Linked DNA regions of Polymorphobacter megasporae. The protein of the gene in region 1 binds, or shares a complex with, the protein of each later gene. Links are inferred from orthologs where the notes say so. Each region holds a gene or a part of one and is shown in the gene's direction. Other genes may lie near its edges. The genes, in order: dnaN, dinB and KTC28_RS09600.

The links.
Region 2: the proteins of dnaN (region 1) and dinB are in contact, whole or in part, in a solved structure (PDB 1OK7), measured with the Escherichia coli proteins. The link is inferred for Polymorphobacter megasporae from one-to-one orthologs.
Region 3: the proteins of dnaN (region 1) and KTC28_RS09600 are in contact, whole or in part, in a cryo-EM structure (PDB 8GIZ), measured with the Escherichia coli proteins. The link is inferred for Polymorphobacter megasporae from one-to-one orthologs.

The regions. Positions count from the first base shown.
Region 1 is NZ_CP081848.1:199,867-202,926, reverse strand. Bases 56-2,962 are described here. They hold dnaN (DNA polymerase III subunit beta), read left to right. Parts: upstream 56-906; coding sequence 907-2,019; downstream 2,020-2,962. Other genes in these bases: KTC28_RS00970 (Uma2 family endonuclease), read left to right, coding at 2,617-2,962; KTC28_RS00975 (PDDEXK family nuclease), read left to right, coding at 2,432-2,626; KTC28_RS00980 (MmcQ/YjbR family DNA-binding protein), read left to right, coding at 2,042-2,392; KTC28_RS00990 (right-handed parallel beta-helix repeat-containing protein), read right to left, coding at 56-726. Also shown: more of KTC28_RS00990, read right to left, coding at 1-55; more of KTC28_RS00970, read left to right, coding at 2,963-2,970; KTC28_RS00965 (cryptochrome/photolyase family protein), read left to right, coding at 3,031-3,060. UniProt on the Escherichia coli protein: Confers DNA tethering and processivity to DNA polymerases and other proteins. Acts as a clamp, forming a ring around DNA (a reaction catalyzed by the clamp-loading complex) which diffuses in an ATP-independent manner freely and bidirectionally along dsDNA.
Region 2 is NZ_CP081848.1:2,538,697-2,541,837, forward strand. What follows is about bases 52-3,039. They hold dinB (DNA polymerase IV), read left to right. Parts: upstream 52-1,001; coding sequence 1,002-2,078; downstream 2,079-3,039. Other genes in these bases: KTC28_RS11865 (GMC oxidoreductase), read right to left, coding at 52-459; KTC28_RS11870 (DoxX family protein), read left to right, coding at 541-978; KTC28_RS11880 (GH92 family glycosyl hydrolase), read left to right, coding at 2,122-3,039. Also shown: more of KTC28_RS11865, read right to left, coding at 1-51; more of KTC28_RS11880, read left to right, coding at 3,040-3,141. UniProt on the Escherichia coli protein: Poorly processive, error-prone DNA polymerase involved in translesion repair and untargeted mutagenesis. Copies undamaged DNA at stalled replication forks, which arise in vivo from mismatched or misaligned primer ends.
Region 3 is NZ_CP081848.1:2,011,370-2,014,453, forward strand. Bases 1-2,931 are described here. They hold KTC28_RS09600 (DNA polymerase III subunit gamma/tau), read left to right. Parts: upstream 1-519; coding sequence 520-2,343; downstream 2,344-2,931. Other genes in these bases: KTC28_RS09590 (2Fe-2S iron-sulfur cluster-binding protein), read left to right, coding at 1-315; KTC28_RS09605 (YbaB/EbfC family nucleoid-associated protein), read left to right, coding at 2,336-2,662; mtgA (monofunctional biosynthetic peptidoglycan transglycosylase), read right to left, coding at 2,675-2,931. Also shown: more of mtgA, read right to left, coding at 2,932-3,084. UniProt on the Escherichia coli protein: Part of the beta sliding clamp loading complex, which hydrolyzes ATP to load the beta clamp onto primed DNA to form the DNA replication pre-initiation complex.

The DNA.
Region 1 (3,060 bases):
GATCGTATTATTCTCGACGCGGACCCGGTCGAACCCGCCGTCGTCGACGCCGCCGCGGATGTGGTTGAACATCGTGATGCCCTGGGTATCGCCGCTGGCCTTATTGTTGGTGATCGTGATGTCGGCCACCGGGGGCGACGTCGGGCGCGACCATAATTGGATGCAATCCGGGTGCGCGCCCGGGGTCGGCAGGGTATCGCGGCACTCGTTATGATCGATCAGAACGCGGCGTGATTCGGCGATGTCGATGCCGTCGGACCCTGAATCGGTGATGGTGTTGTTCGTGATCCGGGCGTCGCTGACCTTGCCGATGATGATCCCGTTGCGAGTGAAATGGCGGAATGTCGCTCCGTCGATCGTAACATGATCGCTAGTCCCGGCGCTCCAGCCGGTGTGCGTCGTATCCTTTCCATCGAAGGTGCCGCCGTGCCATACGACCCCCGTGACGTCGTTGAATGCGACCTGCGCTAGCCGGGCCGCACTCGCTTCGATCGTCAGCGGCGGCGACCAAACATGCTTGTCGATCCGCATCGGCGCGTAGTCGCCGGGGGCGAGCGTGATCGTGTCGCCGCCCTTCGCTGCGTCGATCACGGCTTTTGCGGTCTCGGGAGTCGCCGTCGTCGTCGCCGCATGACCGCCGCATGCCGACAGCGCGATCGCGACCGCCGCGAGCGCGGGCCGCAGGAAATCGAACGGCTTTGGTATGGACAGCGTAAGCAATGACATGACTGGCTCCGTGGCCGGACGGGGCAGGACACCGGCAAGACATCCTAGCAGCGCCGGCCCTGCGGTGTAACCTCGACGACGAGCGCCGCCGCGGTGGTGACTTTCCCGCTACCCGATACCGCGCCAACCGCTATAGTCGCGCGCACTGACGGGGCGGACTGCAATCACAAGGGCATTTGAATGAAGGCGACGGTTGAACGCGCGACACTGCTAAAATGCCTCGCGCACGTCCAATCGGTGGTCGAGCGGCGCAACACGATTCCGATCCTGTCGAACGTGCTGATCGAAGCCAAGGACGACGGGTTGCGCCTGATGGCGACCGACCTCGATCTCCAGGTCGTCGAGACGATCGCCGCGCATGTCACCTCGCCGGGGGCGACGACGGTCAGCGCGCACACGTTGTTCGACATCGCGCGCAAGCTGCCCGAAGGCGCGCAGGTCGAACTGACCGTTGTCGGCGACAAGATGACGGTCACCGCCGACCGCTACCGCTCGAACCTCGCGACGCTGCCGCGCGACGATTTCCCGGTGATCGCCGAGACCGACCTGCCGACGGTGTTCTCCCTGCCCGCCGAGACCTTGCGGACAATCATCGACGGCACGCGCTTCGCGATCTCGACCGAGGAAACGCGCTATTATCTCAACGGCATCTTCCTCCACGTCATCGACGGCACCGAACCCAAGTTGCGCGCGGTCGCGACCGACGGCCACCGCCTCGCGCGGATCGAGTTCGACATGCCCGAAGGCGCGAAGGGGATGCCCGACGTCATCGTCCCGCGTAAATGCGTCGCCGAAATCCGCAAGCTGCTCGACGAGGTCGACGGCGAGGTCGAGGTTTCGCTGTCGGCATCGAAGATCCGCTTCAAGCTCGCCGGTGCCGTCCTGACCTCGAAGCTGATCGACGGCACTTTCCCCGACTACAGCCGCGTCATCCCGACCGCGAACGACCGGCTGCTGCGGATCGACCGCAAGAGCCTGTCGCAGGGTGTCGACCGCGTCGCCGCGATTGCGACGACCGAGAAGACCCGTGCGGTCAAGATCGCGCTCGGCCACGACAAGGTAACGCTGTCGGTCACCAGCCCCGAGAACGGCACCGCATCGGAGGAAATTCCCGCCGACTACAGCGCGCCCGAATTCGAGGTCGGTTTCAACTACCGCTATCTCCTCGACATCCTCGATCAGGTCGACAGCGATCTTGTTGAGGTCCACCTCGCCGATGCTGCCGCCCCGACGCTGATCCGCGTCAACGACGCTAGCGAGGCGCTGTACGTCCTGATGCCGATGCGGGTTTGATTTCGCACACGGTTGCGCGGCGATGACGTTCGACGACATCGCCGCGATCGCGCTGCCGCTCCCCGGCGTCGCGCTCGGCACATCGTACGGCACCCCGGCGCTCAAGGTCGCGGGCAAGCTGCTGGCGCGGCTGCGCGAGGACGGCGATATGGTGCTCAAGGTCGAAGACGGCGTGCGCGACGCGCTAATCGAGACCCAGTCCGACGTGTTCCACACGACGCCGCACTATGATGGGTATCCGGTCCTGCTCGTCCGGCTGGCCGAGGCCGATCCCGAACAGATCGCCGGGCTGGTCGAACGCGCGTGGGGCGGGTTGGCGAGCGCGAAGCTGCGGCGGTCGCGGGCGACGAGTGCGGACACTGGGATAGGCTGACGGAGGCGATCGATGCTTGCGCACTCGTCCGACGCAACGATGACGGTCGACCAGTTCCTCAACGCCTATGAGGGCGTCGGCGGTCGGTACGAATTGGTCGACGGGCACGTTCGTTCGGTAACTGGCTTATCGGCGGCCCATGCGATCGTGTCGGGCAACATTCTGATATTGCTTATGCAGCTGTTTCGCGGACGCCTCATCGAACATTTAACTCCGGTGTCGGCTTGTGGCTGAGCGACACTACGCTGCGCTATCCAGACGTCACGGTGTATGGCGACCCGCGCGATCTCGAGCTCGATCCTGATGTGACGCAGTCATTCCGCTATCCCAGTATTGTGCTGGAGGTTCTTTCACCGGAGACCGTGGTCGAGGATCGCGCCGTAAAAATACTCGAATACAAGTCGATCGCGACCGTCGAGGCGATCGTGCTGATCGATCCGATCGCGAAGACGATCGAGGTCCACGAGCGGCTCGACGGCGAGAGCTGGCTGCACCGGCTCCCCGCCGCCGGGATCGATCTCATTCTCAAAAAGCCGCAGCTGACTCTCGCGCATGCTGACATCTTTGATCTAAGCTGAGCCTCATCCGCGACGTTCGCCCGCGTTGACCCGTGCAGCGGGCTCCCGTGTAAAGCGGCGATGACGACGCTCATTCCGGTCCTCGGAGAC
Region 2 (3,141 bases), 2.3 Mb from region 1 along the record:
GACCGGCGGGTACGGGTAGGGGGCACTCGCCCACGGCTCGGTCGGATCGGCGCCGCGGAGGCCGTGGACTTGAAACAATTTTTCGGCACGGGTGTAATACGGCTCGAAGACGTCGTAGCCAACCTCCCACCCGGGCGAAACGCCCTCCTCGTGCTGCAGCGCGCCAAAATCACGCTCGCGTAACCGGTAGAGCGAACCGCCGTAAACCTTTGAATTGCCACCGACGACATAATGGAGCCCGGGGTGAAATTCATTTCCCGCGCGGTCGCTCCAGACGTCGGGGCACTGGTATTTGCCGTCGACGAACACCGCCTGGCTCGACCAGTTGGCGCGCTCGCGCTTGAGATAATCGCCGCGTTCGAGGAGCAGGATGCGCTTACCTGTCGCCGCGAGTTCGAGCGCCATCGTCCCGCCGCCGGGGCCCGAGCCGATGATGATGACGTCCCAGTCGTTGCTCATCGCGCATTCCCATTCTAGGTCCGGAACCATGGCCCCGCGGCGCGTTGAACGCTATCGCAGCCACGTCGATCCGGAGAGTGCATGATAGTCTCAGCGACAGTGGTCGATACCGTCGCCCGCGTCTGTCTTGTCAGCATGTTCCCGCCGAGCGCGGTCGACAAGATCGTACGCTGGCGCGCGTGCATGGCGCAGACACGGTCGGCACGCATCCCCGGACCCCCGATCGTAGCGGTGGGCATGGTCGTCGCGGCGATCGCGGTCGAGTTTGTCACGCCGATCATGATCGTCGGCCACGCGTGGGACCGGCCGGCGGCGCTGGTGCTGGCGGCGTTCTGCGCGGTGACGGCGGTGATGTATCACCCGTTTTGGGCATTCCCGGGATTGTTCGGGCCCGACGACGCCAGCCCGGCGCGCGAGCATTTCTGGCAGTTTCTCAAGAACTTCTGCATCGTCGGCGGGCTGCTGTCGGTGGCGTTGGCCGGCAACGGGCCGTCGCTTGGTTTGCTCGGACCGGCGTAGTCGAGACCGCACATCGATCGGCAATGACCACCCGCAAGATCATCCACATCGACATGGATGCGTTCTACGCCTCGGTCGAACAGCGCGATAATCCGGCGCTGCGCGGGAAGCCGGTCGCGGTCGGCAGCGCCGAGGCGCGCGGCGTCGTCGCGGCGGCGAGCTACGAGGCGCGAATCTTCGGCGTGCGCTCGGCGATGGCTTCGGTAACCGCGCTAAGGCGTTGTCCCGGGCTGATTTTCGTGCCGCCGCGGTTCGACGTTTACCGCGAGGTGTCGAACCAGATCCGCGCGATCTTCGCCGATTACACCGACCTGATCGAACCGCTGTCGCTCGACGAGGCGTATCTCGACGTCACCGACGATGCCCGCGGAATCGGCTCGGCGACCGCGATCGCATCCGAGATCCGCGCGCGCATCCGCGAGACAACCGGGCTGACCGCGTCGGCCGGGGTGAGCTATAACAAGTTCATAGCCAAGCTGGCTTCGGACCAGAACAAGCCCGACGGCCTATGTGTAATCAAGCCGGCACAGGGCCCGGCGTTCGTCGCCACGCTCCCGGTCAAGCGCTTCCACGGCGTCGGCCCGGTGACGGCGGCGAAGATGGCGGCGCTCGGCATCGCCACCGGGGCCGACCTGCGCGACTTCGCGCTCGACGCGCTGAACCAACATTTCGGCAGCAGTGCCAATTACTTCCACCGTGCGGCTCATGGCGAGGATGATCGCCCAGTCCGACCCGACCGCCCGCTCAAGTCGGTTGGGGCCGAGCGGACCTTCGATCGCGACCTGATCGATGCCGCCGACCTGATCGCCGCGCTCGAGCCGGTGATCGATGCAGCGTGGCGGCGGATCGAGCGTAGCGGCGCGGCCGGGCGGTCGCTGACGCTCAAGGTCAAGTTCGCCGACTTCAAAATCATCAGCCGCACACAGACCCGCACAGCGCCGCTCACCCACCGCGCCGAGGTTGCTGCAGTGGGCACGAATTTGCTGCGTGCGCTGCTCCCGGTCGACCTCGGCATCCGGCTGCTGGGCCTGACGTTATCGGGACTGATCGGACCGGAGAGCGGGCCGCCGGCACCCGGGCTGCTGTTCCCCGACGGCTGAGATACGCTTTGCACCCGGCCCTGCCGCCCGCCTATCAAGAGCAATGCGCTGGCTCCTTTTCACGACGCTGATCCCCGCCGCGCTGGCTGCGCAGCCTATCCCGTCGCCAGTCGATGCGGTCGATCCGATGATCGGGACCGGCGGCGAGGGCCACACCTTTCCCGGAGCGACCGCGCCGTTCGGCATGGTTCAGTTGTCGCCCGACACCGACACGAGTTGTGAAATCCGCGCGTGCTACGGCCACGCCGCCGGCTATCGCTACGAGGATCCGACGATCGAGGGGTTCAGCCACACGCATTTCTCCGGCGCGGGACATTCCGACCTCGGCGATACCCTCGTCATGCCGGAGGTCGGAGCCTCGGTGAAGCTCGACCCCGGTGACCCGAAGAAACCCAACTCGGGGTATCGCTCGCGCTTCAGCCACGCGACGGAGGTCGCGCACCCCGGCTATTACGCGGTGACGCTCGCCGACAGCGGCGTCCGCGCCGAACTGACCGCGGGAACGCGGATCGGCGTTCATCGCTACACCTTCCCTGTTGAACAGGCCGCGCACCTCGTCATCGATCTGCGCTCGTCGCTGTATAACTATCCGGGCAAGATCCTGTGGGCGGGGCTCCATCTGCGGCCCGACGGCACGCTGACCGGGTTCCGCGAGACGCGCGGCTGGGCTTCCGGGCGCAAGTTGTTCTTCGCGATACGTTTCTCGGCCCCGCTCACCGGTCACGCCTTCGTCGATCGCGAGATCAATATCACCTACAAAGGCTTCCAGGGACCAAGTCGCGGCAGCGACGACCTCGCCGAGAAGCTCGGGCGCGCGCTCGAGGCGCGGCTCGACTTCGGCGTCCTGGCCAAGCCGCTTGAGGTCAAGGTCGCGCTGTCGGGGGTCGACGAGGCGGCGGCGGTGGCGAACCTCGCCGAGCCCGGCGACTTCGACGCGGTCCGGGCGCGGACGACGGCGGCGTGGGCGACCGCGCTCGGGGCGGTGCAGATCGATGCCCCCGCGCCGATGCGGACGAGCCTCTACACCGCGCTGTATCACGCGCTGCTCGCGCCGAGCGTGTGG
Region 3 (3,084 bases), 1.8 Mb from region 1 along the record:
TCCGCCGACGGCAAGCGCGTTGTCGAGATCACGGCTCCGGCAGGCACCCGCCTGCTCGACCTCGCGCAGAATAACGACCAGCCGCTCGAAGGCGCGTGCGAGGGGGCGATGGCGTGCTCGACGTGCCACGTGCTGATCAAACCGGAAGATTTCGACCGGCTGCCGAAAGCGACCGCCGAGGAGGAGGACATGCTCGACTTCGCCTACGGGGCGTCGCGCACCTCGCGACTGGCGTGCCAGATCTGGCTGACCGACGACCTCGCCACGCTCGAGGTCAAAATGCCTGCCGCGAGCCACGACATGACCGGGCGCTAGGCACCAGGAGTCCCGGCCGGGCGCAGCCGGTGCTTGCGTCGCGCCGCCGCCTCGCCCATATCGGTCGCGGGAGTCGGGCGGGCAGAGTTATCGCCAACCCGGTCAGGTCCGGAAGGAAGCAGCCGTAACGAATCCGCTCTGGGTCGTTCCCGGCTCCCACCCAACGCCGTTGCAACCGACTGCCGAAGGCTTCACCACTGCGCCATGAGTGAGCTGTTCGCCGCCGCCGCCGAAGCCCCCGCCGCTCCCCCGGCGGTCGAATATCGCGTCCTTGCCCGCAAGTACCGCCCCGGCGACTTCGCCTCGCTGCTTGGGCAGGAGGCGATGGTGCGGACGCTCGGCAACGCGATCGCGCGCGGGCAGCTGGCGCAGGCGTGGCTGCTGACCGGCGTGCGCGGGGTGGGCAAGACCTCGACCGCGCGGATCATCGCCAAGGCATTGAACTGCATCGGCCCCGACGGCACCGGCGGCCCGACGATCGCGCCCTGCGGGGTCTGCGAGCCGTGCGTCGCGATCGCCGCCGGGCGCCATATCGACGTCATCGAGATGGACGCGGCGTCGAACACCGGGGTCGACGACGTCCGCGAGATCATCGAGGCGGTGCGCTATGCCAGCGTCTCGGCGCGCTACAAGATCTACATCGTCGACGAAGTCCATATGCTGTCGAAGAACGCGTTCAACGCGCTGTTGAAGACGCTCGAGGAGCCGCCGCCGCACGTCAAGTTCATCTTCGCGACGACCGAGGTCGGCAAGCTGCCGGTCACCGTCCTGTCGCGCTGCCAGCGCTTCGACCTGCGCCGCATCCCGAGCGAGATGCTCGCCGACCATTTCGCGCGGATCGTCGCGCTCGAGGACGCGACCGCCGAGCCCGAGGCGCTCGCGCTGATCGCGCGCGCGGCGGAGGGATCGGTCCGCGACGGGCTGTCGATCCTCGACCAGGCGATCGCGCACGGCGCGGGGGCGATCACCGCCGTTGCCGTCCGCGACATGCTCGGCCTGTCGGACCGCGGCGCGGTCCGCTCGCTGATGGCGCTGCTGCTGGCGGGCGAGGCAGCGTCGGCGCTGTCGGCGTTCAAGGACAGCTACGACCTCGGCACCGATCCGGCGCAGGTCGTGCAGGAACTGCTCGAACTCGTCCACACGATCACGCGGTTCAAGGTCGCCGACGCCGACGACGCGGCGATGAGCGCCGAGGAGCGCGCGGTCGTCCGCGACTGGGCGACGCGGCTGTCGTTCCCCAATCTCCACCGGCTGTGGCAGTTATTGCTCAAGGGGCTGGCCGAGGTTCACGCCGCGCCGGTGCCGGTGCAGGCGGCGGAGATGGCGCTGCTACGGATCATCCACGCGAGCGCGCTGCCCGATCCGGGGGAGCTGGTCCGCAAGCTGACCGAGCGCGGGGAGGATGGGCCTGCCGCGCCCGCCCTTCCACACGCCGCGCCCGCTGCTCAGGGTATTTCCGCACTTTCAGCCGTCATCCCGGCGCAGGCCGGGACCCATCTCGCCACCGGCACGGCTCGCGGAGATATGGGTCCCGGCCTGCGCCGGGACGACGAAAGGGGGGAGGGATCGTCCGCTCGAGCGCCAATTGCGCCGCCAGCGGCAAGTGCCTCGCCTGCGCCATTCCCCACGCTCCCCACCGACTATCCCGGTCTCGTCGCGTTGATGGAGGAATCTCGCGAACCGCGCCTCGCGCACGTCCTCCACGACGTCGTCCGGCTGGTCGATTACGCTCCGCCGACCCTGACGATCGTCGCGCCGTCCGACCTCGGCCCCGGCTTCGCGCAGCAGCTGATGCTCGCGCTCGGCAAGGCGACGGGAGGCACGCGCTGGACGGTGACACTGGCGCGCGACGGCGGCGCGCGGACGCTCCACGAACAGGCCGAGGCGCGGATCCAGGCGACGCGCGACGCGGCGATGGCCGACCCGCTCGTGCGGCAGATCCTCGCGGCATTCCCCGACGCGACTTTGCTTGGTATCGATGCCGCCGACCCCGACGATTTACCGCACAGGAATTCAGCCGATGCCTAACATGGACGACATCATGAAGATGGCGCAGGGCCTCCAGGCCGACATGGCCAAGGCGCAGGCGAGCCTCGACGGGATCGAGGTCGAGGGCGCGGCGGGCGGCGGTCTGGTCAAGGTCCGCGCGACCGCGAAAGGCCGCATCATCGGCGTCGACATCGACCCGTCGCTGCTCAACACCGCCGACAAGGACATGCTCGAAGACCTGATTGTCGCTGCGTTCAACGACGCCAAGGGCAAGGCCGACGCCGTCGGACACGCCGAGATGCAGAAGATGACCGCCGGCCTGCCGCTGCCGCCGGGGTTCAAGCTGCCGGGGATGTAACCCAGCGCGGCTTCAGTCCGCCAGGCACCCGTCGATCGCATCGCGCCGCACCACCCCGATCCGCCGCTCGATCGCGCGGGCGTGGCGCTTGACCGCGCCGTGGAGGGCGGCGGCGTCGCGCTTGATCGGCTGCGGCAGGATCGCGGCGATGCGCGAGGCTTGCGCCGGGCTCAGCCGGGCGGCGCTGACCCCGAAATAATGCTGTGCCGCGGCCTCGACGCCGTAGATGCCGGGGCCGAGTTCGGCGATGTTGAGATAGACCTCCATGATCCGCGGCTTGCCCCACATCGCCTCGATCAGGACGGTGAAATATGCCTCGAGCCCCTTGCGGAGGTACGAGCGACCCGGCCAGAGGAAGGCGTTCTTCGCGGTCTGCTGCGAGATCGTCGAGCCGCCGATGACCTTGCGCGACGTCGCGTTCT